2 regions of the Actinomadura sp. 6N118 genome follow, and region 2 is predicted to be linked to the other one. Evidence: riboswitches for the same ligand, from Rfam matches in the RefSeq annotation. Region 2 holds a riboswitch; the other holds the start of a gene.

Region 1 (15,805 bases), on a different contig from region 2:
CTGGAGCTCGGCGGCAAGAACGCCAACATCGTCTTCGCCGACGCCGACCTCGAGAAGGCCGCGGCCACGGCGCCGTACGCCGTCTTCGACAACGCGGGGCAGGACTGCTGCGCGCGTTCTCGCATCCTGGTCGAACGCACCGCCTACGACCGCTTCATGGAGCTCCTCGAACCCGCCGTCCAGAACGTCGTCGTCGGTGATCCGGGGGATCCGAAGACCGAGGTCGGCCCGCTCATCAGCGCAGCCCACCGCACCAAGGTCACCTCGTACGTCCCCGAGGACGCCGTGGCCTTCCGGGGGACGGCGCCCGGCGGCCCCGGCTTCTGGTTCCCGCCCACCGTCCTGGCCACGCCCGCCTACGACACCCTCCCCGCCTGGCACGAGGAGGTCTTCGGGCCGGTCGTGACCGTCGTCCCGTTCGACGACGAGGCCGACGCCGTCCGGATCGCCAACGACACCCCGTACGGCCTGGCGGGCTCGATCTGGACGCGCGACCTGGGCCGCGGCATCCGCATGGCCCGCGGCGTCGAGGCCGGGAACCTGTCGGTCAACTCCCACTCGGCCGTCCGCTACTGGACCCCGTTCGGCGGGTTCAAGCAGTCCGGCCTCGGCCGCGAGCTCGGCCCGGACGCCCTGGACTCCTTCACCGAGACCAAGAACGTCTTCATCGCCACAGACTGAACCGCCACCCTGAATCCCTATAGACCGAGGAGAGAGATGCAGCGCTTGCAGGACCGCGTGGCCGTCGTGACCGGCGGGGCCAGCGGGATCGGCCTGGCGACCGCCCGGCGCTTCGCCGAGGAGGGCGCCAAGGTCGTGATCGCCGACCTCGACGAGGCCGCGGGGAAGGCCGCCGCGACCGAGATCGACGGCCTCTTCGTCAAGGTGGACGTCACGTCCGAGGCGGAGGTGGAGGCGCTCTACAAGGCGGCCCACGACGCCTACGGGCGCATCGACGTCGCGTTCAACAACGCCGGCATCTCCCCGCCGGACGACGACTCGATCCTGGAGACCGGCCTGGACGCCTGGAAGCGCGTCCAGGACGTCAACCTCACGAGTGTCTACCTGTGCTGCAAGCACGTGATCCCGTACATGCGCGAGCAGGGCAAGGGCTCGATCATCAACACCGCCTCGTTCGTGGCGGTCATGGGTGCGGCCACCTCGCAGATCTCCTACACCGCCTCCAAGGGCGGCGTGCTGGCCATGTCGCGCGAGCTGGGCGTCCAGTTCGCCCGTGAGGGCATCCGCGTGAACGCCCTCTGCCCGGGCCCTGTCAACACTCCCCTTCTCCAGGAGCTCTTCGCGAAGGACCCCGAACGCGCCGAGCGCCGCCTGGTCCACATCCCTGCCGGACGCTTCGCCGAAGCCACCGAGATCGCCGCCTCCGTGGCCTTCCTGGCCTCCGACGACGCCTCGTTCATCACCGCCTCGGAGTTCCTGGTGGACGGCGGCATCTCTGGCGCCTACGTCACCCCGGTCTGACCAGTGGTCCGGGACATAAAGCGCTGCTAGCCTGGGGCGCAGCCGATGATCCCGTGCGGGAGAGTGCCCTGGCAGCCGGCCAGGGACGCCGAAGGAGCAAATCCTCCCCGGAACCTCTCAGGCCCACGGACCGCACGGACGAGGCGACCTCTGGAAAGCGGGGACCCCTGGTCCCCCGCCGAAGGTGAAAGCCCCTCGGGGTGAAGCTCTCAGGCGCCGATGACAGAGGGGGAGGCACCGCCGAGCCCGGTGCGCGAGTGGGACCATGGAGATCACGCGCGCCCGCGAACAAGGAGCCGACCCAATGTCCGCCAACCCCAAGAAGACGCCGCTCTTCGACGTCCATTCCGGCCTCGGGGCGAACCTCGTCGACTTCGCCGGCTACCTCATGCCGCTGCGGTACGCGAGCGAGACGGCCGAGCACGCCGCGGTGCGCACCGGCGCGGGGCTCTTCGATCTCTCCCACATGGGCGAGATCTTCCTCAGCGGGCCCCAGGCCGGGGCCGCCCTGGACCACGCGCTCGTCGGCAACTTGTCGCCGATGGCGGTGGGCAAGGCGCGCTACACGATGATCTGCGCGCCGGACGGCGGCGTGCTCGACGACCTGATCGTCTACCGGCTGGCGGACGAGACGTGGATGGTCGTTGCCAACGCGGCCAACGTCGCGGTGGTCCGGGACGCGCTGGTCGAGCGGGCGGAGGGGTTCGAGGCGCGGGTCGACGACCGTTCCGACGCGTACGCCCTCATCGCCCTGCAGGGACCCAAGGCGCAGGAGATCCTCGCCGGGTTCACCGACGCGCCGCTGCCTGAGCTCAAGTACTACGCGATCTTCGCGGCCAAGGTGGCGGGGGTCGACGCGCTGCTCGCGCGGACGGGCTACACCGGCGAGGACGGCTTCGAGCTGTTCGTCGACTCCGGGGACGCCGTCGCTCTCTGGCGGGCGCTGGCCGAGGTCGAAGGGGTCGTTCCGTGCGGGCTCTCCTCGCGTGACACGTTGCGGCTTGAGGCGGGCATGCCCCTGTACGGCAACGAGCTGACCGCCGAGACCTCGCCGTACGAGGCGGGCCTCGGCCGAGTCGTCAAGCTGGACAAGCCGGGCGACTTCGTCGGCAAGGCCGCCCTGGCCGCGCAGGCCCAGACACCTCCGGGTCGTACGCTGGTAGGGCTGGTCGCGCGCGGCCGGCGAGCACCCAGGAAGGGCTACCAGGTCGTCACGTCCGACGGCACGCCGTGCGGAGTCGTGACGAGCGGGGCGCCGTCACCCACACTGGGCAAGCCGATCGCCATGGCGTACGTCGACAGCGGCGTCACGGAGACCGAACTCGCGGTGGACGTCCGCGGCCGGCAGGAACCTGTCGACGTGGTCACCCTGCCGTTCTACAAGCGTTCCTGAGACCTGTAGACCCGAGTCCTCACTGAGACCTGAATCTGGGAGAAGAAACATCGTGAGCGTTCCGGAGCAGCTCCGTTACAGCGAAGAGCACGAGTGGGTGTCCGGCCTTGAGAGCGAGGCCGGCATCGTCACGGTCGGCATCACCCAGCACGCCGCGGACGCGCTCGGCGAGATCGTCTACCTGGAGCTGAGCTCCGGCGAGGGCGACACCGTCGAGGCGGGCGAGGCCTGCGGCGAGGTCGAGTCGACCAAGTCGGTCAGCGATCTATACTCCCCCGTCAGCGGCGAGATCACCGCGATCAACTCCGCCGTGATCGACGAGCCCAAGGTCATCAACGACGACCCGTACGGCGAGGGCTGGATCTTCAAGGTCCGCGTCAGCGACGAGCCGGGCGACCTGCTCGACGCCGAGGCCTACACCAAGCTGATCGAGGAGAGCTGAGCATGACCATCCTGAACGACCCGCTGGCAGCGGTCGACCCCGAGGTCGCCGAGGCGGTCGCCCAGGAGCTGCACCGGCAGCAGTCGACCCTCGAGATGATCGCCTCGGAGAACTTCGCCCCGGTCTCCGTCCTCGAAGCCCAGGGCTCCGTTCTCACCAACAAGTACGCCGAGGGATACCCCGGCAAGCGCTACTACGGCGGTTGCGAATACGTCGACGTCACCGAGCAGCTGGCCATCGACCGGGCCAAGGAGCTGTTCGGCGCCGAGCACGCCAACGTCCAGCCGCACAGCGGGGCGCAGGCCAACACCGCGGTCTACTTCGCGATGCTGCAGCAGGGCGACACGATCCTCGGCCTCGACCTGGCGCACGGCGGGCACCTGACGCACGGCATGCGGCTCAACTACTCGGGCAAGACCCTGAACGTGGTGCCCTATCACGTGCGTTCCGGGGACGGCCTGGTCGACATGGACGAGGTCGCGTCCCTGGCCGCCGAGCACCGCCCCAAGATGATCGTCGCAGGCTGGTCCGCGTACCCCCGCCAGCTCGACTTTCCGGCCTTCCGCGAGATCGCCGACTCCGTGGGCGCCCTCCTGATGGTCGACATGGCGCACTTCGCCGGCCTCGTCGCCGCCGGGCTGCACCCGTCGCCCGTCCCGCATGCCGACATCGTGACGACCACCACCCACAAGACCCTCGGCGGTCCCCGGGGCGGCCTGATCCTCGCCCGCGAGGAGTACGGCAAGAAGGTCAACTCCGCGGTCTTCCCCGGCATGCAGGGCGGGCCGCTGGAGCACGTGATCGCAGCCAAGGCCGTGGCCCTCAAGCTCGCCGGCTCACCCGAGTTCAAGGCCCGTCAACAGCGCACCATCGACGGCGCCAAGATCCTGGCCGACCGCCTGCTCGCCGAAGACTCGGCCAAGGCAGGCGTGCAGGTCCTCACCGGCGGCACCGACGTCCATCTCGTCCTGGTCGACCTGGTGGAATCCGAGCTGACCGGCCGCGACGCCGAAGACCGCCTGCACTCCATCGGCATCACCGTCAACCGCAACGCGGTGCCGAACGACCCGCGCCCGCCGATGGTGACCTCGGGTCTTCGCATCGGCACACCCGCGCTGGCCACCCGGGGCTTCGGTTCCGACGACTTCCGCGAAGTGGCGGACGTCATCGCCCTGGCCCTCCAGCCGTCGTTCGACTCCGAGGTGCTGTCGGCCCGCGTCAAGGCGCTGGCAGGCAAGCACCCCCTGTACCCCAACCTGTAGCTGTATCCCAACCTGTAGTGCGCAGACTCCCCGCCGGGCCACCCGGCGGGGAGCCGCTACAACGAGGTGGCACCCATGGCGATCAGCGTTTTCGACCTCTTCAAAATCGGGATCGGCCCGTCCTCCTCGCACACCGGCGGCCCGATGGCCGCCGCCCACCGCTTCGCCCGCGGCCTCGACCGCGACGGCATCCTGGAGAAGACGGCGACCGTCCACGTCACCCTCTACGGCTCGCTGGGCCTCACCGGCAAGGGCCACGGCAGCGACAAGGCCGTCATCCTCGGCCTGGAGGGCGACAAACCCGAACTGGTAGACGTCGACTCAGTGGACGCCCGCCTGAAGGCGATCCGCGAAAGCGGCACCCTGACCCTCTTCAAGCACCATGAGATCCCCTTCGTGGTCAACGAGCACCTGATCTTCGAACGTAAGAAATCGCTCCCCGGCCATCCCAACGGCATGCGCTTCACCGCGTACTCCCAGGACGGCCACGAGCTCCGCAGCAAGGTCTTCTACTCGGTCGGCGGCGGCTTCATCGTGGACGAGAACGCCACCGGCGCCGACCGCATCAAGTCTGACGACACGGCCCTCCCCCACCCGTTCGACACCGCCGTCGAGCTCCTGGACCGCTGCCACGAAACAGGCCTCTCCATCTCCGCCCTCATGATGGAGAACGAGAAGGCCTTCGGCCGCACCGAGCAGGAAATCAAACAGAACCTCATCGTTCTCTGGCGCGTCATGCAGCAGTGCGTCACCCGAGGCTGCACCCAAGAGGGTCTCCTGCCCGGCGGACTCAAGGTCCGCCGCCGCGCGCCCCAACTGCACCGCCAGCTCACCTGCGAGGAACCCTCCGACCCCCTCCATGTCATGGACTGGGTGACCCTCTTCGCCCTGGCCGTGAACGAGGAGAACGCCGCCGGAGGCCGGATCGTCACAGCCCCGACCAACGGCGCCGCCGGGATCATCCCCGCAGTCCTGCACTACTACGCGAAGTTCGTCCCCGGCGCGTCCGACGAAGGAGTGGTCCGCTTCCTCCTCACCGCCGGCGCCATCGGCGTCCTCTTCAAGCAGAACGCCTCGATCTCAGGCGCCGAAGTCGGCTGCCAGGGCGAAGTGGGCTCCGCCTGCTCCATGGCCGCCGCCGGCCTCACCGAGGTCATGGGCGGCACCCCTGCCCAGGTGGAGAACGCCGCCGAGATCGGCATCGAGCACAACCTGGGCCTGACGTGCGACCCCATCGGCGGCCTGGTACAGATCCCCTGCATCGAACGCAACGCGGTAGGCGCCAACAAGGCCATCAGCGCCACCCGCATAGCCCTCCGCGGCGACGGCAGCCATTTCGTCTCCCTGGACAAGGCCATCAAGACCATGCGCGACACCGGCCGCGACATGCTCGACAAATACAAAGAGACCTCAAGAGGCGGCCTTGCAGTAAACGTCATCGAGTGCTGACCGCGGGATAGACGCCACATGGCCGCCTTCAACTGCTTGAAGGCGGCCATGAGCGCGTTCGGACAGGCGAGCCCGTCAGTGCGCTAGCACTTCTTGATGAACTTGATGTGCGTGACGGAGTATCCGGGGTGCCGGACCTTCTTGCGCCCCTTCGTCTTGGCGTTCACCGCAATACACGCAACCGTGCCGAATTTGGGAGGCTTCTGGCCGGTGACGCCCATGACCTTGAATGCGCGCCTCTGCTTGCAGTGGTTGTTGAAGTAGAACGTGGTGCTCAACCAGCCCGGCTGGTAGGAGACGTTGATCTTCTTGCCCTTGGGCGACTTGCACTTGGAGCTGGACCTCTGCTGGATCCTGACCGTGGAATCTGCACTGGCCTTGGCAGAGCTCTTGGCGGAGCTATTGGCGGAGCTCTTGGCTGTCGTATGGGGAGCGGCCGGCGTCGCACTGGCCTGAACGGCCGGAACGATGGTGGCCGCACCAACCGCGATTGACGTCATGGTCACAAGGCTGAGACGGCGGTAATTCATGAATGCATCCTCTCGCCGTGTTGATGATCTTGCCGGTTGTGGCGAGTCTAGGAGCGGCATTCTTGAGAATACAAGACCCAAGATCATTTTTTTATCCCGGCATCGGCCAATTGGTAGCGATACCATTTTGGTATGTTTAACCACGGCATTTGCATTGCGAGGGGATCAGGACGGCCGGGTCGGAGCGTGGTGGTCATCTCGTCCAGGGATTACATTGGGCGCCATGCGGTCCCCGCTTCCAGCAGTACTGCTCATCGCTTGCGCTGGCGTTCTGGGCTGTTCTGGCGGGGACGAGACCGCAACCACACCCCAGTCCGCGCCCGCCGCCTCGGCGCCCGCCACCGCTGCTCCCACTACCCCGGCTCCCGCCACCTCCGCACCGGGCAGCTCCGCACCGGGCAGCTCTGCACCAGGCACCTCTGCGCCTAACAGCACGGTCCTTACTGAGCGGGATAGCGGGCGGGAGGTGACCGTTCGCTCGCCTGGGCTGAGCATCCGGCTGAGCCATGGGTGGGTCTGGCAGGAGCCGAGGGTCCTCGGTGGATCCGTACGGCTGAACCAGGTCAACTACATCGTCGATCCGGGCTACACGGAGTGGGCTGTGGCCCCCGTGCGGGCGGGCAAGGCTACGGTCCACATCCAAGGACTGCCGCAGTCAAAGGGCTCTCCGCAGGACGTGACGTTCACCTTTCATGTGAGTTGAGCCAGCTATGTGAGTTGAGCTAGCGCGCCGCGCCCGGTCGGGGTGCCGCCGTCACGAGCGGGCCTTCCGCAGTGGCTGCAGACGACGACCGGATCGAGCACTTCGCCGCACGTGTGGATCCAGCGGACGGGTGGATCCGCGGCGTTGACGTGACGGTCCCCCCACTTCATGAGCACGGACAGGACATCGCTCAGCTCACGCCCCGCCGGGGTGAGGTGGTACTCGTACCGGGCAGGATGCTCGTTGTAGAGCTCGCGGCGGATGATGTCCGCGCCCTCCAGCTTGCGCAGCCGCGCCGTGAGGATGTCGCGGGACGCCCCGGTGTTGCGCGCGATCCCGTCGAAGCGGCGGACGCCGTAGAGCAACTCGCGGATCACCAGGAGCGTCCACCGTTCACCCACGATCTGCAGGGCATCGGCGACGGAACACTCACGCGGTTGCGCGTCCTTCTTCGATGCGTCCTTCTTCGATGCGTGGGCGGGCTTCGACGGGTGGGTGGGCATGGCAGCCAGCCTAGGCGAGGTCGGTTGGGTTCTCCGACCGACCTCGCGCGCAGTGGAGGGTCGGGTCAGAGGAGTTCGAGGACGGTGGCGTTGGCCAGGCCCCCGGCCTCGCACATGGTCTGGAGGCCGAAGCGTGCGGCGCGGTCCTCCATGGTGTGCAGGAGCGTCGTCATGATGCGGGCTCCGCTGGCGCCGAGGGGGTGGCCGATGGCGATCGCGCCGCCCCGGACGTTCACCTTGTCGAGGTCGGCGCCGGTCTCGTGCTGCCAGGCCAGGACGACCGGGGAGAACGCCTCGTTCACCTCGAAGAGGTCGATGTCGGAAAGGGCCAGCCCTGCCCGGGCCAAAGCCTTCTCGGTCGCCGGGACGATCGCGGTGAGCATGAGCAGCGGGTCGTCCCCGGCGACGGCGAACGTGTGGAAGCGGGCGCGCGGCCGCAGGCCCAGGCGGATGGCGGCGTCGAAGCTCATGATGAGCAGGGCGGCGGCGCCGTCGTTGATCGGGGACGCGTTGCCCGCGGTGACCTGCCACCCGATCTCCGGGAAACGCTCCGCGTAGGACGGGTGGTAGTAGGCGGGCTTGAGCCCGGCGAGGACCTCCATCGAGGTGCCCGGCCGCACGGTCTCGTCGCGCTGGCCCGTCCAGGCGACCTCGCGGTCGAACTCGCCGCGCTCCCAGGCGGCGGTGGCACGCCGGTGCGACTCGTACGCGAACGCGTCGAGGTCGGTGCGGGAGAGCTTCCAGCGGGCGGCGATGAGCTCGGCGCTGATGCCCTGCCCGACCAGGCCCTCCGGGTAACGGGCGTGCACGCCGGGGCCGAACGGATCGCTGCCCGGCAGGACGCCCGACCCCATCGGCACGCGCGACATCGACTCCACACCGCACGCGATGACGACGTCGTACGCGCCGCTGATCACGCCCTGCGCGGCGAAGTGCGCGGCCTGCTGGGACGAGCCGCACTGCCGGTCGACGGTCGTGGCGGGCACGCTCTCGGGGAACCCTGCGGCGAGCACGGCCGAGCGCGTGAGGTTCATCGCCTGGTCGCCCACCTGGGTCACCACGCCACCGATCACGTCGTCCACCAGCGCGGGGTCGATCCCGCTGCGTTCGACCAGTGCCTGGAGCGTCCGGGCCAGCAGGTCCACCGGATGCTCGGCATGCAGCGCCCCGCCCGGCTTGCCCTTGCCGACCGGCGTGCGCACGGCCTCCACGATCACCGCGTCCCGCATGACTGCTCCTTGTGGGTGTGGAAACCCAAGTGGGTTTGAAAAACCAACTAACTACACCACGCCCGACCGTAATCGAAGTAAGTTGGAAAATACAACCCACTGGCCCATAAAAAAGCTCGAGGGCCGTGGCGCTGGGTGCCACGGCCTTCGAGTGGGACGGGCCGCTAGTGGAAGGGGCCCGAGTAGTTGCCTGTCATATCCCCCCGAGCGTCGAAGGGCTCCGACATGGAGCCGGCGGATTCTGGAGTCTCTCTCAAGCGGTGCCCCCCATCCCTTCGACGTGCAGAGCGGTTACTCCGGACAGTAGCCCAGTGACCAGGAGATTTGTGGATCCGATAGACCAATAACCATCAAAGCCCTCCCCAAGCTCAGGGGTGATGGTCTCCTGGCCGGTGCTCAGCCCGCCGACGGATAGAACCGGACTTCAGGCCTCCCCACCTGACCGTAGTGCGGACGGCGCTGCGCCAGGCCGTTGTCCGCGAGGTACTCCAGGTAGCGGCGCGCGGTCACCCGGGACACCCCGGTGAGCGAGGCCGCCGACGCCGCGGAGAGCCCCTCGGCCGAGCTCGTCAGCGCCTCGGTGATCGTCTGCAGCGTCTCGCCGCTCATGCCCTTGGGCAGCGAACGGAGCTCCGGGGTGCGGAGCGCGGCCAGCATGCGGTCCACGTCGGCCTGGCCGGTCACCTCGCCGGGCAGCCCCGCACGGTGCCTGAACTGCGCGTAGCTGTCCAGCTTGTCCCGGAGCGAGGCGAAGGTGAACGGCTTGAGCAGGTACTGGACGACCCCGACTGAGACGGCCGACCTGATCACCGTCAGATCCCGCGCGGACGTCACCGCGATCACGTCCACCGGTACCCCGGCCGCCCGCAGTGCCCGGCAGACCTTGAGCCCGTGCGTGTCCGGCAGGTAGAAGTCCAGGAGAACGAGGTCGACCGCGTCGCGCTGCTGCTCGCAGAACCGCAGCGCGTCGGCGCCCGAGTGCACCACACCGGCGACCGCGAAGCCCGCGACCCGTTCCACGTACCGCCGGTGCGCCTCGGCGGCCACCGCGTCGTCCTCCACCACCAGCACGCGGATCATGACTCACCGTCCGGGCGGCCGATGGGCAGGGCGTTCATGGGCAGGGCCTTGATCGGAAGGGAAACGGTGACCACCGCGCCGACGTCCCGTTCCACCGCGATGTCGCCGCCGTAGCGCCGCACCGCCCGGCCGACCAGCGCGAGGCCGAGGCCGTGTCCGACCGGCCCGTCGGGCGGCTTGGTGGTCCAGCCGCGCCGGAACGCCGCCGGAACGAGATCGGGATCGATCCCGGGCCCGGTGTCGGCGACCCGCAGCACGAGCTCGGTGCCCATGGTACGGGCGCTCACCTCGACGCGGGGCGGGCCGTCCCCGGCCACCGCCGCGTCGACGGCGTTGTCGATCAGGTTGCCCAGCACGGTGACCAGGTCGCGCGGATCGATCGCCCCGTGCGTGTCGTCGATCGCGGTGTCCTCGGTGATGCGCAGCTCGACGCCCCGTTCGGCCGCCTCGGCGGACTTGCCCAGCAGGAGGGCCGCCAGCACCGGTTCGCTCACCGCGCCGACCACCCGGTCGGTGAGCGCCTGGGCGGTGGCCAGCTCCGCGGTCGCGAAGTCGACGGCCTGCTCGGTACGGCCCAGCTCGACCAGCGACACCACCGTGTGCAGCCGGTTGGCGGCTTCGTGCGCCTGCGCGCGCAGCGACTCGGCGAATCCGCGCACGGTGTCGAGCTCGCCCATCAGCGCCTGCAGGTCGGTGTGGTCGCGCAGGGTCGCCACGGTGCCCATCGCCCGCCCGCGCGAACGCACCGGCACGGTGTTGACCACCAGGACGCGCGTGTCGCTCACATGGATCTCGTCCGACCTCGGCTCGGCCGACACCAGCGCGTCCGCCAGCCCGGCCGGGATCCCGAGGGCGCCGGCGGGCGTCCCGGCGGGATCGGCGTCCGGGCCGGGATCCAGGTCGAGCAGTTCACGGGCGGCGTCGTTGCACAGGACCACCCGGCCGTCCCTGTCGAGGATCACCAAGCCCTCCCGGACCGCGTGCAGGATCGCCTCGTAGTAGTCGAACATGTGGCGGAGCTCGTCCGGCGCGACACCCCGCGTCTGCCGCCGCAGGCGCGCGCTCACCAGGTAGCTGCCGGCGATCCCGGCGGCCAGCACGGCGACGGCGATCGCGGCCAGCCACAGCAGGCGCCCGCGCAGCTCAGAGGTGATCGCGCGGACCGTGATGCCGACCGCCACCAGCCCGACGACGCGCTTGCCCTCGAAGACGGGGACGACGGCCCGGACGGAGGGCCCGAGGGTGCCGGTGTAGGTCTCGGTGAACGGGCGGCCGGCGAGCGCGGTGGACGTGTTGCCGATGAACGGCTGCCCGATCCGGGCCGGGTCAGGATGGGTGTACCGGATGCCCGCCGGATTCATGATCGTGATGAAGTCGACCCGGGTGTCGGCGCGGACCCGTTCGGCGAACGGCTGGAGCGTGCGGCTCGGATCCCGGGCGGCCAGCGCGGCGCGCACGCTCGGGGCGTCGGCGACCGTCGCGGCGACGGCGGAAACGGTCTCCCGGGCCCTGTCGCCGGCCGCGTCCTGCGCGTCCACATAGGCGGGCACGGTGCCCGCGACCACCAGCAGGCCGACCACCACCGCCTGCAGGACCAGCAGCTGCCGGGCGACGCTCCAGTGCCGCACCGGCCAGTGCCGCACTGGCGCCCATATCCACCGCATCCGCGCTCACCTTCGGTTTTACCTGCATATCTCGGTCGTGAACGAAATGTACACAAGGGTGACCCCGGTCACAGAAACCTCGATATTCGCGGACAGGAACACCACAGCCCACCCCGACCCCCAAAGGAGGCGACCCCCCGTGGCATCCAGCCCGCACACGGACGGTCACGCCGCGTCCACCCCCCACACCGACGGCAAACCGGCACCACGCCGGGACCGAATGCACTACCTCTACGTCTCAGTGATCGTCGCGGTCGTGCTGGGCGTCATCGTCGGGTTCGTCGCCCCCGACTTCGCCAAGGAGCTCAAGCCACTCGGCACCGGCTTCGTCAACCTGATCAAGATGATGATCTCGCCGATCATCTTCTGCACGATCGTCCTGGGCATCGGCTCGGTGGCCAAGGCCGCGAAGGTCGGCAAGGTCGGTGTGATCGCACTGACCTACTTCACGGCGATGTCCACGTTCGCCCTGCTCATCGGGCTTGTCGTGGGCAACCTACTGCACCCCGGCGCGGGAATGCACCTCGACCCGGCGTCCGCAGCCAAGGCGCAGGAGCAGGCCAAGGGCGCCGAGAGCCTGGCCGACTTCGTGCTCGGCATCATCCCGACCTCGATGTTGTCTGCACTCACCGAGGGAGAGGTCCTGCAGACCCTGCTGGTGGCGCTGCTCGCCGGGTTCGCGCTCCAGAAGCTCGGCCCGGCCGGTGAGCCGATCCGGCGCGGCGTCGAAGTGATCCAGCGCTGGGTGTTCCGGATCCTGGCGATGATCATGTGGGCGGCGCCGGTCGGCGCGTTCGGCGCGATCGCCGCGGTCGTCGGCGAGACCGGCTGGGACGCTCTGCGCAGCCTCGCAGTGATCATGCTGGGCTTCTATGTGACCTGCGTGGTGTTCGTCTTCGGTGTGCTCGGCACGGTGCTGTGGCTCGTCGCACGGATCAACATCCTGACGTTGCTGCGCTACCTTGCCCGGGAGTTCCTGCTGATCCTGTCGACCTCGTCCTCCGAGACGGCGCTGCCCCGCCTGATCGCGAAGATGGAGCACCTGGGCGTGAGCCGCCCGGTGGTCGGCATCACCGTCCCGACCGGCTACTCGTTCAACCTCGACGGCACCGCGATCTACCTGACCATGGCCACGCTGTTCATCGCGTCCGCACAGGACGCCCCGCTGTCGATCGGCGCCCAGATCCCGCTGCTGCTGTTCATGATCATCGCGTCCAAGGGCGCGGCGGGCGTGAGCGGCGCCGGGCTGGCCACGCTCGCGGGCGGCCTCCAGTCGCACAAGCCCGAACTGGTCGACGGCGTCGGCTTCATCGTCGGCATCGACCGCTTCATGTCCGAGGCGCGGGCGCTGACCAACTTCGCCGGCAACGCCGTCGCGACGGTCCTGATCGGTACCTGGACCAAGGAGTTCGACGCCGAACGCGCCCGCGTGGTGCTCGCCGGTGAGGACCCGTTCAACGAGGCCACCCTCGTGGACGAAACGGCCCCCGTCGACGCCAACCCACCGGCGGCCACCACGCCGCCGGCCGACACCATCACCGACGGACAGAGTCCCCTGACCGCCACCCGTTCCTAGCTGCGCGGCCCGAACGACCGCGCATGCCCGAACGGCCGCGCACCCGGCGTACCCCGTGCGCCGGGTGCGCGGTGCCATGCCCGCAGACACACCCTGGATGATCAGCCCTTGTTGACCATGCTGATGCCGGCGTTGGGTGCGTAACGGTTGCTGCCGTTACGGATGGGCTCGGGCTTGCAGCCGAGCCCCTTGAAATCCTGGCCCGACCTGGTGGGTGCGCCCTTGAAGTTCTTTGTCTGCATCTTGCCGGTCGCTGGGGAGCGCCGCGGGTGCCCGTTGCCGTAGGTGTTGCCGGAGAACGTGCTGCCCGTGCTGCAGTCGCGGTCGCGGGGGAAGCGCCAGAAGGTGAAGACGCCGTACCAGCCGGTGCTCTTGAACGTGTTGCCGGTCACCCTGATCCCGCCCGCGCCGTCACTCGCCCGTACCGGGTCCCCAGTGATCTTGTGGAACGTGTTGCCGGAGACCGTGCTCCCCTTGCCGCCGCCCTCGGAGAAGTAGATGCCGTGGACCTGGCCGGGATTGGTCTTGGCCGCCTTGTCCAAGCGGTTGCGCAGGTCCCAGAAGTCGTTGTTCGCGATGTCGATGTTCTTGACGTTCTGGAGGTGGAGCGCCGCGTAACCCCTCTCGCCGCGTGCGATCGTGCCCATGCGCTCAAAGATCATGTTGCGGACCGAGCCGCCGGAGAACCCTCCCCCGCCCTTGCTGCCGTCGAAGTGGATCCCGCCGGTGACGTAGTTGCGGACGGTCATGCCGCGGAAGTGCAGCTTCGCGTCACCCGCCGCCACGCTGGTCCAGTAGCCGTCCTGCCCGCCACCATCGAAGACCGGGCGCCCGGTGCCCGGCTGGGGCTTGATCGTGAACTCCCCACCGGCCGGCATGTAGCTCCAGGTGAACGACTGGCCCTTGTACCTGCCGCCCTTGACCAGCACGGTGCCCTTGGTCGCCCCCTTCTGGCGCAGAGCCTCCTCCGCCTCGTCCAACGACGTCACGTTCACCTTCGACGAGCCGCCTCCCGACGACTTGGCGGCCATCTCCGTACCACCGGCACCCGCCGCGCCTCCGGCGCCTTCGCCGGGCGGGCTCACGTAGACGACGACCTCGTCGCCCGAAGCCGTGACCAGGTTCGACGACTGGGGCGTCCAGGCCGCCACGCCGAGGGCGCCCGCGCCCACGACCGCTGCAGTGGACAGACCGATCAACATCACCGGCTTGCGCATGAACTCGCTCCTTGCTGGCGTCATATATCCGACTGATCAGCAGGAACGGTACGAACGGAGGGCGGCCCCGTCCCAGGGCCCTAGGGCCCAGTGGAGGGCTCTCGCCGACCCCAAATCAGCGGAAGACGACCGTCTTCGACCCGTTGAGGAGGATGCGGTGCTCGGCGTGCCAGCGTACGGCGCGCGCCAGCGCGAGGCACTCCATGTCGCGGCCGACGGCCATGAGGTCCTCGGGGCTCTGGGTGTGGTCGACGCGGGCGATCTCCTGCTCGATGATCGGCCCCTCGTCGAGCTCGGCGGTGACGTAGTGCGCGGTCGCGCCGATCACCTTCACCCCGCGGGCGTGCGCCTGGTGGTAGGGCTTGGCGCCCTTGAAGCTCGGCAGGAACGAGTGGTGGATGTTGATCACACGGCCGGGCAGCTTGGCGCAGAACTCGTCGGAGAGGATCTGCATGTAGCGGGCCAGCACCACCACGTCGGCGCGGTAGTGCTCGACCAGCGTGAGCACCTCGGTCTCCTGCGCCGCCTTGCCGCCCGGGCCGACGGGCAGGTGGTGGTAGTCGATGCCGTACGACTGGGTCAGCGGGCGCAGGTCCGGGTGGTTGGAGACGACCGCGACGATGTCGATGGCGAGCAGGCCGGAACGCTGCCGGTAGAGCAGGTCGTTCAGGCAGTGGCCGCCCTTCGAGACCATGATCAGCACACGTTCGCGGGTGGAGGTGGCGTCCAGCCGCCACTCCAGGCCGAGCTCGGGGGCGAGTGCCCCGAACGCGCCGCGCAAGGCGTCCTCGTCGGTGCCGGCCAGCGCCGCGAACTGCACGCGCATGAAGAACGTGCCGGTGTCCAGGTCGCTGAACTGCTGGCTCTCGAGAATGTTGCACCCGCGCTCGGCCAGGAGCCCGGACACCGCGGCCACGATGCCCGGCCGGTCCGGGCACGAGAGCGTCAGCACGTATTCGGTCACGATTTCACTTTCACTGCAGTCGGGACGTACAGGCCTTTGGGGGTGGCCACGAGCTTACGCCGTGCTCGCGGGGGCCCTCACGGATTGGGCGCCACCTTCACCCGTTCGGGCTAGGCCGTTCACCCGAGCGCGGGAGGTGCCAGAAGAGCACGGCCGATGGACTCGTTCCCAAGCGGCTCGTGCGATTTCTGGAGGATTTTCTATGCGTGTACGAACGGCTTTCGTCGCAGTCACCGTCGCGACGGCGGTCCTGGCCGCACCAGCGGTGCCGGGTTCGGCGGCGGTGGATCATCGGTCGGATCTGCAACGGT
Region 2 (15,805 bases):
CCGTGCGGAGCCGGAAGCCCGCGAGGGTCTCGGTGAGGATGGCCTGGCGGGTCACCACGTCCGCGCGTTTGCGGGCGGTGATCTCGGAGACCGTGCCGTCGTTGATCCAGCCGGTCACCGCGTCGAGCGCGAATCCGGAGGGCAGCCACGCGCCCGATCGCACCGCCGAGGTGAAGGCGTCGATGACGCCCGGCGGCACGACGGCGAAACCGGCGGTCAGCCCAGGGGCGAGACGCTTGGAGAGGCTGTCGACCAGGATCGTGTGGGCCGGGGCGAACGACGCGAGCGGCGGTGGCGCCTCGTCCGGCAGGAACGCCCAGATCGTGTCCTCGACCGCGTGCACGTGGTGCCGCTGGAGCACGTCGGCCAGCGCGGCGCGACGGGCTGCCGGCATGGTCGCGCTGGAGGGATTGTGCAAGGTCGGCTGGACGTAGACGGCGCGGACCGGGGCGGCGCGGTGGGCTGCGGCCAGGGCGTCCGGGTTCAACCCGTGCTCGTCCACTTCGACGGGCACCAGGACGATGCCGAGCCGCGCCGCCAGGCTCTTGACGACCGGATAGGTGTGCGCTTCGACGGCCAGCCGTTCACCGGCGGGCACCAGGGCCGACAGCGCCGCGGCGATCGCCTGACGCCCGCTGCCAGTGAAACGCAGCGCCGCCGGATCCGGATGCCAGCCGCCGTGCGCGAGCAGCCCGGCGGCGGCCTGGCGGGCGCAACGCGTGCCGGTGGCCCCGGCCGGGCGCAGCGCCGCCCCCAGCACGTCGGGACGCTGGAACCGGCGCAGCCCGGCGGTGAGCAGCTCGGCCTGCCCCGGGACGATCGGCAGGTTCAGCTCCAGGTCGACGCGTGCCTGCGCGGGTTCGGAGAGCGCGGGCTCGGCCGTGCGGTCCGCGGATCGCACGAAGGTGCCGCGGCCGACCTCGCCGACGACCAGGCCGCGCCGCACCAGCTCCTTGTAGACCCGGGCGGCGGTCGAGGTGGCGATGCCGCGTGCGCGTGCGAACTCGCGTTGCGGGGCGAGCCGGTCGCCCGGGCGCAGCCGTCCGGAGGCGATCTCGGCCGCCACCGCGTCGGCGACGAGCCGGTAGTCGTCCACGTCGTCATCCCTCTCATTGCACCGAGAGCAATGTCCAATATTGCACCGAGAAAGCCTGGAGGTCTAGGCTCGGAGCAATATCCCGAGATTTGAGGTGTGATGGTTTCGTTCGGTGCAATGGCGGGGATCGCGGCGGTCGCGCTGGGCATGGTGTTGTCGCCCGGTCCCAACATGATCTATCTGGTCTCGCGGACGATCACGCAGGGCCGGCGGGCCGGGATGATCTCGCTGGGCGGGGTGGCGGTCGGGTTCGTGGTGTACGTGCTCGCGGCCACCGCCGGGCTCACCACGGTCTTCACGCTGGTCCCGGCGCTCTACACGGCGATCAAGCTGGCCGGCGCCGGTTACCTGCTCTGGATGGCCTGGCAGGCGGTGCGGCCGGGCGGCGGCTCCCCGTTCGCCCCCAAGGAGCTTCCGGTGGACCCGCCGCGCCGGCTCTTCACCATGGGCCTGGTGACCAACCTCCTCAATCCGAAGATCGCGATCCTGTACGTGTCGCTGCTGCCCCAGTTCGTCGACCCGGAACGCGGCCACGTCGCGCTGCAGGGCCTCATCCTCGGCTTGACCCAGGTCGCCGTGGCGCTGACGGTCAACGCCCTCTGGGTGCTGAGCGCGGGGGCGGTCGCGCTGTTCCTAGCGCGGCGGCCGCTCTGGCAGCGCGTCCAGCGGTACGCGATGGGCACCGTGCTCGGCGGGCTCGCCGTCCACATCGGGCTCGACAAGTCCAAGGCGGCCGTGGCCGCCCCCTGACGGCGCCACGCGCAGGATCCGGGCGGCCCACGGCGGCAACCACCAGTTCCATTTGCCGAAGAGTGCGACCATCGCCGGGACCAGGAGCGCGCGGATGATCGTCGCGTCGAGCAGGATGCCGAGCCCCAGCCCGGTCGCGAAGATCTTGACCTCGACGATGGGCGCCGCGGCCAGCGAGGCGAACGCCAGGAACAGGATGAGCGCCGCGCTGGTCACCAGCCGCCCGGTCCGCCCGATGCCCTCGATGACGGCCGTCTCCGTGGAGCCGGTGCGGTCGTACTCCTCCCGCATCCGGGCGAGGATGAAGACCTCGTAGTCCATCGACAGCCCGTAGAGGAACGCGAACACCATCGCCGGGATGAAGACCGCGATCGACCCCGTCGCCGAGATGCCCCAGATCTGCTCGCTGCCGTGGCCCTGCTGCCACACGAGGACCGTCGAGCCGAGGACGGCCGCCAGCGACAGCAGATTGAGCAGCACGGCCTTCAGCGGCAGCAGGAGCGACCGGAACGCTCGGGCCAGCAGCACGAACGTGAGCAGGCCGATGACCGCCAGCAGGAGCGGGAACGCGCCGTACACCTTGTCGGTGAAGTCGAGATCGGCCGCGGTCTCGCCGCCCACCTGCGCACCCGGCGGCGCGGCGCCGCGGATGGCCTTCACGGTGTCCTTGCCCGCGCCGGTGCCGCCCTCTCCGGCGGGCAGGACGGTGACGAGCGCGGAGCCGTCACGCCGCCAGCCGTCTCCTTCGGGCGCGACCACGGCGTGCACTCCGGGCAGGCCGCGCATTTCGGCGGCGACGCGGGCCGGATCGGCGCCGGCAGGCAGGAGGACGTCGACGGGGGTGAGAACGCCGGACGGCACGCCCCCGTGGCGGAGCGCCGTCAGGCCCTCGTAGGCGTGGCCGGACTTGGCCATGGCACCGCTGTGAGCCTCGCCGAGGTTCATCCCGAGCGCGACGTACGCCAGGGCGGCGAGCACCGCCGTGGACACCAGGACCGCCACCCACTTGAAGCGCACCACCATGCGGGTCCATGCCATCCAAGCCCGGCTGGCCCCGGCCTCCTTGCGGAGCTTGGGCCGGTCCAGCCAGGGGCCGATGGTGGCCAGGACGACCGGCAGCAGCGTGAGCGTGGCCAGCGCGCTCACCGTCGGGATGATCATGCCTCCGTACGCGACGCTGCGCAGGAACTCCACCGGCATGGCCAGCATCGCGATCAGCCCGATGGCCACCGCGACGGCGCTGAAGAGGACCGCGTGCCCGGCCGTGGCCATGGCCCGGCGCACCGCCGCGTCGCCCTCGTGCCCCCGGGCCCGTTCCTCCCGCCACCGGGTGACCAGCAGCAGCGAGTAGTCGACCGCCACGCCCAGCCCGATCAGGGCGACGACGAACTGCACCATGAAGTTGACGTCCGTCACGCCGGTGATCCCGTACACCGCCAGGAACGAGGTCAGGATCGACACGACGGCGATGGCGAGCGGCACCAGTGCGAGGAACGAGCCGAAGACGAAGGCGAGCACGACCAGCGCGCCGACGCCGCCCACGAGCGTCTCGACGAGCACGCTCGGCCCCTCACTCCCGGCGCCCTCCTCAAGCCCCTCCATGCCGGTCACAGCGACCGTGGCGCCGGCCGGAAGCTGCGACCGCAGCACCTGGCCGAGCGGACCGCTCAGGTCCGGGCCCTCGTCGAGCCCGCCGCCGCCTTCCCCGCCTTCCGTCTCCTGAATCGGGAAGACCAGGCCGAACGTGGTCCGGCCGTCCGAGCCGACCAGGCGCCGGTCCCCGGTGTCGGCGTACGAGACGACACGCGCGTCCAACCGGGTCCGGGCGGCGTCGAAGGCCTTGCCCAGCGCCGCCTTGACCTGGGGCGAGTCCAGGTTCTGCCCGGCGGGCAGTGTGATCACGGGGATCAGCGGCTTTTCCGTGCCGCCCGAGCCGTACAACTGCGCGATCGCGGCGTTCGCGTCGCGCGCGGCCGATCCCGGCGGCGCGAAGTCCTCCTTCAGCCGGTCGGTGACCTGCGTGACGGCCAGGGCGCCCGCGCAGGTGGCGGCCAGCCACAGCAGCGTGACGAGAAGTTTGTGCCGCAGCACGAATCCAGAGAATCTCTCCATGCGGCTCAGTGCAGCGGCCCGGTCTTCGGGGCCTGTGTGGACGCTCTTAGGGATCCCTGTGAATCAGCTTTCACAGGGATCTCTAAGGGATCTCACACTGCGCCCAAAGCGGTCCTGGAGCGAGACTGGGCGCGTGACACATGCCCCCACACGCATCCTCGTGGTCGACGACGAGACGTACCTGGCCGATCTGGTCGCCACCGCGCTCCGCTATGAGGGGTTCGAGGCGGCCGTCGCCGGGTCGGGCGCGGAGACCCTGACGCAGGTGGCGCGGTTCGCCCCCGACCTCATCGTGCTCGACGTGATGCTCCCGGACGGCTCCGGCCTGGAGACCTGCGCCAAACTGCGGCGCGACGGCTGCGAGGCGCCGGTGGTGTTCCTGACCGCCCGCGACGCCACCGAGGACAAGATCAAGGGGCTGACGGTCGGCGGCGACGACTACGTGACCAAGCCGTTCAGCCTGGAGGAGCTGATCGCGCGCATCCGGGCCGTCCTGCGCCGGGCCAGGCCGCACGACCGCGACCGCGACCGTTCCCGGCTGGTGTTCGCCGACCTGGAGATCGACGAGGACACCTACGAGGTGCGGCGCGGCGGCGACTTCGTCGAGCTGACCCCGACCGAGTTCAAGCTGCTGCGCTATCTGGTGCTGAACTCGGGCCGAGTCCTGTCCAAGCGGCAGATCCTCGACCACGTCTGGGAGTACGACTTCGGCGGCAGCGACGGTGTCGTCCAGACCTACGTCAGCTACCTGCGGCGCAAGGTCGACGACCGCGACCCCCGCCTGATCCACACGGTGCCGCGCATCGGCTACATCCTCCGCTTGCCCAGGGAGGCCTGATGTCCCTCCGCCGGCGGCTCATCCTGACCGTGCTGGTGCTCCTGACGCTGGGACTCGTCACCGTGGGCGCCTCGACCATCGCGGCGATCTTCGACTGGAAGACCTCGACCAACGACCGGCTGATGAGCTCGGTCGGCCGGGAGGCGGCGGTCCTCATCGCGGCCCGCGCCGACCGGGGCGACGGGCTCACCCTGCCGCCGGCCACCGAGGACCTGCCGCGCCTGTGGCAGGCCGGGAGCCGGTACGGCGGATTCCCCTCGTTCCTCCAGGTCCGCGGGCCGGACGGCAAGGTCCTGCAGACCGTGTCGTTCGCCGAGACGCCGCCGATCCCGGCGAGCGTCCGCCCGGGGAAGGCGGACGAGGACAATCCCGACGGCGAGCGGTTCACCCGGATCGAGGCGTTCGTGACCGGCGCCGAGGACCGGTGGGAGGGGCCGTTCGGCAACCACACGCCCGACTGGCGGATCCGCGCCGCGTGGCTGCCCGGTGGGCGCGGCACGCTGGTGATGGCCATGCGCACCACCGAGCAGGACGAGCTGATCGGCCGGACGCTCGGGACGTTGTTCTCGGTGACCCTGCTCGTCCTCGGCGGCGTCACGTTACTGGCCTGGCGCGCGATACGGCGGGCGCTGAGGCCGCTGGACGAGATCGCCGAGACCGCGGGCGCCATCGGCGGCGGCGACCTTGCCCGGCGCGTCGACGCGCCCGGCCCGAAGACCGAGGTGGGCAGGCTCGGCGCCGCGCTGAACGCGATGCTCGCGCAGATCGAGTCGGCCTTCCGCGAACGCGCGGCCTCCGAGGAACGCCTGCGGCGCTTCATCGCCGACGCCTCGCACGAGCTGCGCACCCCCGTGGCGACCGTCCGCGGGTACGCCGAGCTGTTCCGGCGCGGCGCCGCCGACCGGCCAGGAGACCTGGCCAAGGCCATGCGCAGGATCGAGTCCGAGGCCGAGCGGATGGGCCTGCTGGTCGACGAGATGTTGCTCCTGGCGCGCCTCGACCAGGGCCGCCCCCTGGAACGCGAACCTGTCGATCTGGCCGCCCTCGCCGCCGACGCCGTCGCGGACGCCGGCGCGGTGGAACCCGACCGTCCGCTCACGCTGGAGGCGGACGGGCCCGTCGCCGTCCTGGGTGACGCCGAACGGCTGCGGCAGGTGCTCGGGAACCTCCTCGTCAACGTCCGGCGGCACACCCCAGCCGGGACAGCCGCCACCGTCCACGCCGGCGTCGCGGGAGGCCAGGCCTTCGTCGAGGTCGCCGACACCGGGCCTGGCCTCACCGCGGAGCAGTGCGCCAAGGTGTTCGAACGTTTCTACCGGGCGGACGAGGCCCGGACGCGTGATCACGGCGGGGCGGGGCTGGGGCTCTCGATCGTCGCCGCCGTCGCCGAGGCGCACGGCGGCACGGCGACGGCGCGTTCCGAGCCGGGCGGCGGCGCCGCGTTCCGTGTCACCTTCCCCGCCGCACCGCCCGCTTCCCCGCCGTCGGAGAGCCGCATTCCATGACAATTCCATGACAGGGGCGCTCAACATTTCCGGCGGCGTGGTCAAGGCGCTCCCAACCCGGCGCGAGCACGACGTCACCCCGCGTACCAGACTCACCATCCGCGCGGTACGGTCGAGGTGAGGGGCAACGGGGTTGGTGATCGAGTCTCGTCCGCGCGGCGGCGTAGACCTGCGATCATTATCGAAGGTAGCTTGAGGAGATCGGCTCCCCGATCCAGTTGACCCCTCGGGCAATACCCGCGTAAGTTGCGGCGACCGTCGTGTTGGAGGACGGGGAGTCGGACCGTGGTCGGGGGCGGGTCCCCGGCGTGGGTTGGTAAAGGATGCGCGTGGCGCAGGCGGCCCTCGTGAGAGCGAGGGGCCAGCGGCACGCCGATGGTAGGAGGCCGAGCCGATCGATGCCGAGCGTCTACTGCACGCAGTGCGGTCACGCCAACCCGGATGATGCCCGCTTCTGCTCCAACTGCGGCACTCCGCTGACGCGGACCGCCACGCCTCCTTCCCCTGCGCCCCAGCAGCCGCCACCGCCGGCCTACCGCGAGTCGCCGGGCGAGTCGACGTCGACGATCTCGATCGGCGGCTTCGAGGCCCTCGACACCGATCAGAGCACCGAGGAGCCCGTCGGCCCGGACCAGGTCGCCGTCGAGGCCCTGCCTCCCGGCACCGCGCTGCTGGTGGTCAAGCGCGGGCCCAACGCCGGCAGCCGCTTCCTGCTCGACAAGGAGCGCACGTCGGCGGGGCGCCACCCGGAGAGCGACATCTTCCTGGACGACGTGACCGTGTCCCGCCGGCACGCCGAGTTCGCCCGTCAGGGCGGCAGCTTCTCGGTCCGGGACGTGGGCAGCCTCAACGGCACCTACGTCAACCGGCAGCGGATCGACTCGGCCGGCCTGTCGGGCGGCGACGAGGTCCAGATCGGCAAGTTCCGGCTCGTGTTCCTGACCAATCCGCAGCACGGGTGACCGGACGGCCGCACGCGGGGTGACGGGCGGCACGCCGGGCGGGCGGCCGCCACGGGGACGAGGGGAGGAGCCATGAACGCGCAGCCGGCCCGTGCCCTGATGACGATCGGGGACGTTCTGGGCCTGCTCAGGGCCGACTTCCCCGACGTCACCATCTCCAAGATCCGCTTCCTGGAGGCGGAGGGCCTGATCGAGCCGCAGCGCAGCCCCTCCGGATACCGCAAGTTCGGCGAGACCGACGTCGAGCGGCTGCGGTTCATCCTCGCCGCCCAGCGTGACCACTATCTGCCACTGCGGGTGATCAAGCAGCGGCTGGACGCCCGGGACCGCGGTGAGGCCCCGCCGTCCCTGGAGGCGGCCCGGCATGTTCCGGCGCAGGAACGCCGCCCCCGCACGCTCGTGGCGGCGGACACGGGTGCCCCGGAGCCCGCCGTGCGCCTCACCCGGCGCCAGCTCCTGGACGGCGCCGGGATCGACGAGGACCTGCTGAGCAACCTGGAGGACTACGGGCTGGTGACCCGCGCGGGCGCCCACTACGACGGCGAGGCTCTCACGATCGCCCGCGCCGCCGCCGCCCTCGGGTCGTTCGGCGTCGAGGTCCGCAATCTGCGGGCCCTCAAGGCCGCCGCCGACCGGCAGGTCGGCCTCATCGAACAGGTGATCGCACCCCAGCTGCGCCGCCGCAGCCCCGGCGCGCACGAGCAGGCGGCCGAGGCGGCCCGTGAGATCGCCGATTTGTCGGTCCGGCTGCACGCTGCGCTGCTGGCCACAGGGCTGCGCGAAAGCCTTGACCCCTGATCATGGACTCGCCGGAGGTTATTGCCGCGCCGTCCGCGCGCCCCCGTGTCGGGGGTCGGGTGTACGTTGGCTACAAGGTTCGGTCAGAAATCGATCTGGGCAATTGGTGATCGAGACAGCGAGGACCAGCAGGGAGCCGCAGTGAAGCAGATGGAGGTCGTCGGCGTCCGGGTCGAGATGCCCTCCAATCAGCCGATCGTCCTGTTGAAGGAGACGGACGGGGATCGTTACCTGCCCATCTGGATCGGGGCGGTGGAGGCGACCGCGATCGCCTTCGCCCAGCAGGGCGTGCTGCCGGCACGCCCGCTCACCCATGACCTCTTCCGCGACGTTCTCGACGCCCTGAGCGTCCAGCTGCGCACGGTCAACATCATCGCGCTGCGCGAAGGCATCTTCTTCGCGGACCTGGTGTTCTCCAACGGCGTCGAGGTGAGCGCCCGCCCCTCCGACTCGATCGCCCTGGCCCTGCGCACCGGGGCCACCATCTTCGCCAGCGAGGACGTCCTCGAAGAGGCCGGGGTCGCCATCCCCGACGAGCAGGAGGACGAGGTCGAGAAGTTCCGCGAATTCCTCGACACCATCACCCCTGAGGACTTCGGGAGAGCGGGCTAGCGTCCGAGGCCGAACAGCGGTCCTCCGGGTTAGGTAAAGCTTTTTGGGCATGCAAGGTCATGCCCGGTTCCGAGTGATCTTGCATTGCTGGTGAGGGTCCTGTTTCCGCTGGGTAATCACCTGGGTAGGAGTACATGGGGTGCGGGGTGCGCAATTTGCCCACGTGAAGCCGGTTCATCCGGGCATGCGACGCGCCGACGACGAACGTTGACCACACCCTGACCGGCACCTACCGTGCTGGTGGAACACCCGTGGTGTAATTCGTCAAACCCCCTTGACGGAGCGCGGCGGGCTGATAGAAGCCGGAGGTCCGCGTGGCGGTGAGCAGCGGCGAGGGCAAGGCGACCCCCGATAGGCACATGGCGTCTCGGCGTGCCGGAGAGCAGGGACTGCTCTTCGACACCGAGGTGTCGTCGCCGCCCGAGGATGTCGGCTACCGCGGGCCGACCGCGTGCTCCGCGGCCGGGATCACCTACCGGCAGCTGGACTACTGGGCACGCACGGGGCTCGTCGAGCCGAGTGTGCGGGCCGCGCACGGTTCGGGCAGCCAGCGGCTCTACAGTTTCCGCGACATCCTCGTCCTCAAGGTCGTCAAACGGCTCCTGGACACGGGTGTGTCGTTGCAGCAGATCCGGACCGCGGTGACGCACCTGCGGGACCGGGGGGTCAACGATCTGGCCCAGATCACGCTCATGAGCGACGGCGTCAGCGTGTACGAGTGCACGTCGGCCGACGAGGTCGTGGATCTGCTCCAGGGCGGCCAGGGCGTCTTCGGCATCGCCCTCGGGCGGGTCTGGCAGGAGGTCGAAGGCAGCCTCGCGGAGCTGCCGGGGGAACGAGCCGTGACCGACGATGACGACGATCAACCGCACGACGAGCTGGCGCATCGTCGGCGCGTGCGCAAGACGGGTTAGATCGCTTCCTTGCGCTGCAGGTAGGCGAACGCGGCCCAGCCCGGGAGCACCGGGAACCACAGCGTCTGCAAGCGGTAGAGCAGCACGGCCGACGCCGCGGTCTCGGCGCTGAGGCCGGCCAGGGTCAGCGCCAGGGTCAGTGCCCCTTCGACGGCGCCGAGGCCGCCGGGAGTGGGCGCGGCCGAGCCGACCGCGTTGGCGGTCAGGAAGACCACGATCACCGTGGTGAGCGGCAGCTCACCGCCGAAGGCGCGGATGCAGCTGTCCAGGCAGATCACGAAGCCGGCGCTGAGCAGGACGATGCCGCCCATCCCCGTGATCATCTTCTTGGGCGACTGGAGCACGTCCACCAGCCGGGGCACGACGCCGGAGAACATGTTCTTCAGCCGTGCCGTGAGGAAGCGCCGCACCTTGGGGATGGTGAGCGCGATCCCGGCGACGACGGCGAGCGCCAGCAGGACGATGACGATCATCCGGGACGGCGCCAGGTCCTTGGTGGCGTTCGTCGTCGAGCCGGTGAGGAAGCCGAAGAGGACCAGCAGCAGGATGTGGGTGGCCATGCCCATCAGCTGGGAGGCGCCCACGCTGGCCACCGCCGGCCCGGGACGGACCCCGGAGCGCTGGAGGTAGCGGGTGTTGAGCGCCACGCCCGCGACGGCGGCCGGGGCCACCAGCTTCACGAACGACGCGGCCAGCTGCACCAGGACCGTGCGCCAGAGCGGGAGCGGCTCGGGCACGAAGCCGATGAGCATCCAGGCGGCGGCCACGTAGGTGGCGGCCGCCGCGGCCAGGCCGGCCGCTGCCCACCACCACTCGGCCGCCGACAGCAGATTGCCGAGATCGACGCTGCTGAGCTGGGGGATGATGATGTAGGCCGCGAAGGAGAGGGCCACGATGCTGACGATCGTGCGGGGGCGGAAACGCTCCAGCCGGATCGGCGGGGCCTCGCCCTCGGGCTTCAGGCGCAGGATCTGCTCGCGGATGCGGGTCAGGAGATCCTTGTCGTGCCGCAGCGCGGCCCGGGTCGCGCGGGTGAGGGCGACCCGCTGGAGCATCGGCACGACCCCGGCCAGGGTGCCGTCGCCGAGGATGGGTGAGGCGGTCGCGACCGCGCGTTCCGGCCCGACGCGCAGGGCGAGCGTGGTGAGGAGCTGGGCCAGGTCGAGGCGCAGCGCCAGGTCACCGGCGGCGACCTCGCCGACGCGCAGGTGGATCAGATGCGCCCGGCCTTCGGTGATCTGGATGGCCTCGCCCTCCAGCCGGCGGTGGGCGAGGCGCCCCGCCTGGAGCCGCTGGAACTGGCGCCAGATGTCGGCCAGGAGCTCGTCGGTGATCTCGTCGTCGGCGAGCGTGTTGAGGGTGCGGCCCGAGACGTGCTCGTACGCGAGCAGGGCGGCCTCGGTGCCCACCTCGGAGGTCCCCAGCAGGCGGGGCGTCCGGGCGTTGGCGGCGTTGACCGCGTACGCCATCAGGGATTCCTGCTCCAGTGACCGGCGCAGCGACCGCAGCGCGCGGCGGGGCGTCGCGGCGCGGAGCCGGACCAGGCGCCACACCCGGTAGAAGAGCCCGGCGGTCTGCTGGTCGCGGTCCAGGACGGTGACCCGCAGTTGCCATTCGCCCTGGGGGAGAGGGCGGCCGGCGGCCTGCTCGACCGCCACGTCGTAGGCGCGGGGCTCGTCGGCCGGAGTCGGGACACGGCGGGCGTGGAGAGGTGTGAAGCCCAGCCTGGCCAGGGCGATCATGACCGCGGTGCCGGGCGGGCGGGGGTTGGGCGTGCCGACGGCGTACAGCGTGCCGTGGCCGATGGCCCGGCCGAGGAAGTAGGTGGCCGCCAGCGCGGCCACGGAGGCGTACAGGGCCGTCAGCCCGGTCAGCGCCGCCAGCCCGATCATCGCCCAGGTGGCGGCCTGCCAGCGCGTCCGGCCGGCCATGCCCACGGCCGTGACGAACGCGATGACCGGGGTGATGTCGGTGTGCACGGGCGCGGTGTCGGTGCCGCCCCAGATGAGGGAGTCCAGGACGCCGCCGGGGGCCGCGGGGACCACCCAGTCGTCCAGGACGATGGTGAGGCCGAAAGCGATCACCGCCGCCAGCAGGGCGATCGCGACCCGTACCCCGTCCTTGTGGAACAGGCGCTCGATCGCGAACGCCACCGGCACGGCCAGCACACCGAAGCTGGAGACCAGCGTGGCCATGGTCAGCAGGAACCGCGGGGCATGCGTGGTGCCCCCGACGATGTCGCTCTGCAGACCGGTCGTGGTGCCCTTGGCGATCGAGACCAGCAGCAGGATCGCGGCGAGCCCGGCGACGGCGGCCAGGAAACGGATGGCGTCGACCGGGCGGCGGATCCGGTCGGGCCCGGCGGGCTCGTCCACGGGCACGCCGACGGCGGCGCCCTGCCTGGGCTCGGGCGCCTCACTCCGGGCCTCGGGAACGCCCTCTGTTGTGCCGTGCGTCACGCCCTGTGTCATGCCGCACCACCGTCCGGAACTCTCACTGTGATCAGCGTCCCAGAACCGGCGCCGCCTCGTCGAGCGGGGCATGCCGTCCTGCCCCGCGCAGCCCCACCCGACTCGCCTATTGGTCTCGCCCCCTGGCTCCCGGCCGCCCGTGGCTCTGTGAGCTGTGGATATCGTACTCACCGTCCAGCGCGGCCGATCATGGGCCCGGACTGCGGACCGCGGGCCGCGCGCCGCCGGACCGCGGGCCGCGTCGATCGTTTCCGTCCTCTTTGGATAGAGTTCCCTTAGGACATGCCGTCGACCCTGTGCGGGAGAGACTCCACGCCGCCAGCGTGGAGCGCCGAAGGGGCAACCTCCCCGGAACCTCTCAGGCAAAAGGACCGCTGGGCGAGGCACCTCTGGAAAGCAGGCGTCGTCCCCTCGATGGAGGGGTTGACGTCTCACCGAAGGGGAAACCCCGTTCCGCGGGTGAAGCTCTCAGGTGCCGATGACAGAGGGGGAGACCGGCCATCGGGCCAGCGCGGGCCGATGGTGGCCCTGAGCGACCGCAGCAGCCCAGGAGGATTCCCCTATGACCGCCCAGTACTTCGCCCCGGTGGCGTCGCCGCAACACCCACGGTCCACGTTCGCCGACCGGCACATCGGCCCGTCCCCCGACGACCAGTCCCGGATGCTGGCGGCCATCGGCTATTCGAGCGCCGAGGCGCTGATGGACGACGCGGTGCCCGCCGTCATCAGGACCGGCCGGCCGCTGGACCTGCCGGCGGCGCTGAGCGAGCCGCAGGCCCTCGCGCGGCTGCGCGAGCTGGCCGTGAAGAACACCGTCGTCCGCTCCATGATCGGCCTTGGCTACCACGGCACGCACACGCCGGGCGTCATCCTGCGCAACGTCCTGGAGAACCCCGGCTGGTACACCGCCTACACCCCGTACCAGCCCGAGATCTCCCAAGGGCGGCTGGAGGCGCTGCTCAACTTCCAGACCGTGGTGAGCGACCTGACGGGGCTGCCGGTCGCCAACGCCTCGCTGCTGGACGAGGGGACCGCCGCGGCCGAGGCCATGGCCCTCGCGCACCGGGTCTCCAAGCGCAAGGACCCGGGTTCCTTCCTGGTCGACGCCGACGCGCTGCCGCAGACGATCGAGGTGATCCGGACCCGCGCCGTCCCGCTCGGCATCGAGGTGGTCACCGCCGACCTGTCCGGCGGCCTGCCCGAGGGCGACTTCTTCGGGGTGCTCCTGCAGTACCCGGGCGCCTCCGGCGCGGTGCGCGACCTGGAGCCGGTCACCGCCGCCGCCCACGAGCGCGGCGCCCGGGTCGTCGTCGCGGCCGACCTGCTCGCGCTGACTCTGCTGCGACCGCCGGGCGAGTCGGGTGCCGACATCGTCGTCGGCTCGTCGCAGCGGTTCGGCGTCCCGTACGGCTTCGGCGGCCCGCACGCCGGTTACATGGCCGTCGGCGAGGGCATCCAGCGGCAGCTGCCGGGCCGCCTGGTCGGCGTGTCCGTCGACGCGGACGGCGCCCCCGCCTACCGGCTGGCGCTGCAGACCCGCGAGCAGCACATCCGGCGCGAAAAGGCGACCAGCAACATCTGCACCGCCCAGGTGCTGCTCGCCGTCATGGCGAGCATGTACGCGGTCTACCACGGCCCCGAGGGCCTGGCAGCCATCGCCGAACGGACGCACGGGCACGCCGCCGAGATCGCCGCCGGGCTCCGCCGGGCGGGTGCCGAGGTCGTCCACGACACCTTCTTCGACACCGTCCTCGCGCGGGTGCCCGGCCGGGCCCGGGAGATCCTCGCCAAGGCCCTGGAGAACGGCCGCAACCTGCGCCTGGTCGACGACGACCACCTCGCGATCGCGTGTGACGAGACCACCGACGCCTCCGACGTGGCCGCGGTGCTCGCCGCGTTCGGCCTGGGCGAGGCGCCGTCGGAGACGGTCGCACAGGTGATCCCCGAGGGGCTGCGCCGGGAGAGCCCGTACCTCACCCACCCGGTGTTCCACGCGCACCGCTCCGAGACCGCGATGTTGCGCTACCTGCGCAGGCTGCAGGACCGCGACATCGCGCTGGACCGGTCGATGATCCCGCTCGGCTCCTGCACGATGAAGCTGAACGCCACCACCGAGATGGAGCCGATCACCTGGCCCGAGTTCGCGGACATCCACCCGTTCGCGCCCGTCGAGCAGGTCCAGGGATATCTGGAGCTGATCGGTGAGCTGGAGGACTGGCTCGCCGAGCTCACCGGCTACGCGCGGGTGTCGGTCCAGCCGAACGCCGGGTCGCAGGGCGAGCTGGCCGGGCTCCTGGCCATCCGCGGCTACCACGCCTCCCGCGGCGACCAGGACCGGACCATCTGCCTGATCCCGTCCTCGGCGCACGGCACCAACGCCGCCAGCGCCGTCATGGCGGGCATGAAGGTCGTCGTCGTCAAGTGCGACGACCAGGGCAACATCGATCTGGACGACCTGCACGCCAAGATCGGCAAGCACCGCGGGCAGCTCGCCGCGATCATGGTGACCTACCCCTCCACGCACGGCGTCTTCGAGGAGACCATCGCGGACGTGTGCAAGGCCGTGCACGACGCGGGCGGCCAGGTCTACGTCGACGGCGCCAACCTCAACGCGCTGGTGGGCCTGGCCCGGCCGGGCGAGTTCGGCTCCGACGTCTCCCACCTCAACCTGCACAAGACGTTCTGCATCCCGCACGGCGGCGGCGGTCCCGGCGTCGGCCCGGTCGGCGTGCGCGAGCACCTGGTGCCGTTCCTGCCCAGCCACCCGCTGCGGGCGGAGGCGGGACCCCAGGAGACCGGTGTCGGGCCGATCTCGGCCGCGCCGTGGGGCTCGGCCGGCATCCTCCCCATCTCGTGGACGTACATCGCGATGATGGGCCCGGACGGCCTGCGCGAAGCCACCGAGAGCGCCATCATCGGTGCCAACTACCTGGCCGCGCGGCTCGCCCCGCACTACCCGGTCCTCTACACCGGGCGGAACGGCCTGGTCGCGCACGAGTGCATCGCCGACCTCCGCAAGATCACCAAGGAGACCGGCGTCACCGCCGAGGACGTCGCCAAGCGGCTGATCGACTACGGCTTCCACGCGCCGACCCTGTCGTTCCCGGTCGCCGGCACGCTGATGATCGAGCCGACCGAGAGCGAGGACCTCGCCGAGCTCGACCGGTTCGCAGACGCCATGATCGAGATCCGGCGGGAGATCGAACGGGTCGCGGACGGCACGTTCGACCGCGACGACAACCCGCTGAAGAACGCCCCGCACACCGCGGCGAGCCTCATCACCGAGGACTGGAAGCACTCCTACACCCGCGAGGAGGCCGCCTACCCGGTGCCGGCGCTGCGGGAGGACAAGTACTGGTCGCCGGTGCGCCGCATCGACCAGGCGTACGGCGACCGCAACCTGGTGTGCTCCTGCCCCCCGCCGGAGGCGTTCGAGGACTGAGCCGGAGGCGCTCGAGGACTGACCGTGACGCGGCTTCGGAATCTGTGATCGTTCTTGGCCGGATCCGGGTGTCGTCCCGGGACGGAGGGGCCGGTCTCGATAGGCTCTGGGGACCATTCGGACCCCCAGAAGGCTGCCGCATGAGCAAGACGCCTGACGATCCGGCTCGGCTGTGCGAGGAGGCCCGGCGGCTCGCCGAGAACGGCGAGGCCGACCGGGCCGCCCTGCTGTTCCAGGAGGTGCTCGCCCTGGGCGACACGCCGGTGCGGGCGCAGGCCGCGCTCGGGCTGGCGGTCGTCCTCGAC

The links. A riboswitch is a leader RNA that binds a small molecule or an ion and turns the genes downstream of it on or off. The one in region 2 is predicted to bind glycine.
Region 1: linked by a shared signal. The riboswitch ahead of gcvT (glycine cleavage system aminomethyltransferase GcvT) and the one ahead of gcvP (aminomethyl-transferring glycine dehydrogenase) in region 2 are both predicted to bind glycine.

The regions. Positions count from the first base shown of each region.
Region 1 is NZ_JBIRAZ010000006.1:229,929-245,733, reverse strand. It holds gene ACH34W_RS17550 (aldehyde dehydrogenase family protein) at 1-681, shown strand, start outside; gene ACH34W_RS17545 (3-oxoacyl-ACP reductase) at 718-1,482, shown strand; glycine riboswitch at 1,529-1,625, shown strand; gene gcvT (glycine cleavage system aminomethyltransferase GcvT) at 1,787-2,875, shown strand; gene gcvH (glycine cleavage system protein GcvH) at 2,928-3,317, shown strand; gene glyA (serine hydroxymethyltransferase) at 3,320-4,579, shown strand; gene ACH34W_RS17525 (L-serine ammonia-lyase) at 4,655-6,028, shown strand; gene ACH34W_RS17520 (hypothetical protein) at 6,112-6,528, opposite strand; gene ACH34W_RS17515 (hypothetical protein) at 6,817-6,987, shown strand; gene ACH34W_RS17510 (hypothetical protein) at 7,025-7,261, shown strand; gene ACH34W_RS17505 (winged helix-turn-helix transcriptional regulator) at 7,267-7,764, opposite strand; gene ACH34W_RS17500 (thiolase family protein) at 7,830-8,993, opposite strand; gene ACH34W_RS17495 (response regulator) at 9,390-10,073, opposite strand; gene ACH34W_RS17490 (ATP-binding protein) at 10,070-11,737, opposite strand; gene ACH34W_RS17485 (cation:dicarboxylate symporter family transporter) at 11,877-13,313, shown strand; gene ACH34W_RS17480 (right-handed parallel beta-helix repeat-containing protein) at 13,415-14,530, opposite strand; gene purU (formyltetrahydrofolate deformylase) at 14,646-15,494, opposite strand; gene ACH34W_RS17470 (serine hydrolase domain-containing protein) at 15,697-15,805, shown strand, end outside.
Region 2 is NZ_JBIRAZ010000013.1:214,851-230,655, forward strand. It holds gene ACH34W_RS31585 (PLP-dependent aminotransferase family protein) at 1-1,096, opposite strand, end outside; gene ACH34W_RS31590 (LysE family translocator) at 1,196-1,846, shown strand; gene ACH34W_RS31595 (MMPL family transporter) at 1,730-3,958, opposite strand; gene ACH34W_RS31600 (response regulator transcription factor) at 4,092-4,796, shown strand; gene ACH34W_RS31605 (sensor histidine kinase) at 4,796-6,301, shown strand; gene ACH34W_RS31610 (FHA domain-containing protein) at 6,700-7,263, shown strand; gene ACH34W_RS31615 (MerR family transcriptional regulator) at 7,336-8,061, shown strand; gene ACH34W_RS31620 (bifunctional nuclease family protein) at 8,203-8,673, shown strand; gene ACH34W_RS31625 (MerR family transcriptional regulator) at 8,988-9,587, shown strand; gene ACH34W_RS31630 (YbhN family protein) at 9,584-12,058, opposite strand; glycine riboswitch at 12,348-12,442, shown strand; glycine riboswitch at 12,443-12,552, shown strand; gene gcvP (aminomethyl-transferring glycine dehydrogenase) at 12,621-15,500, shown strand; gene ACH34W_RS31640 (tetratricopeptide repeat protein) at 15,641-15,805, shown strand, end outside.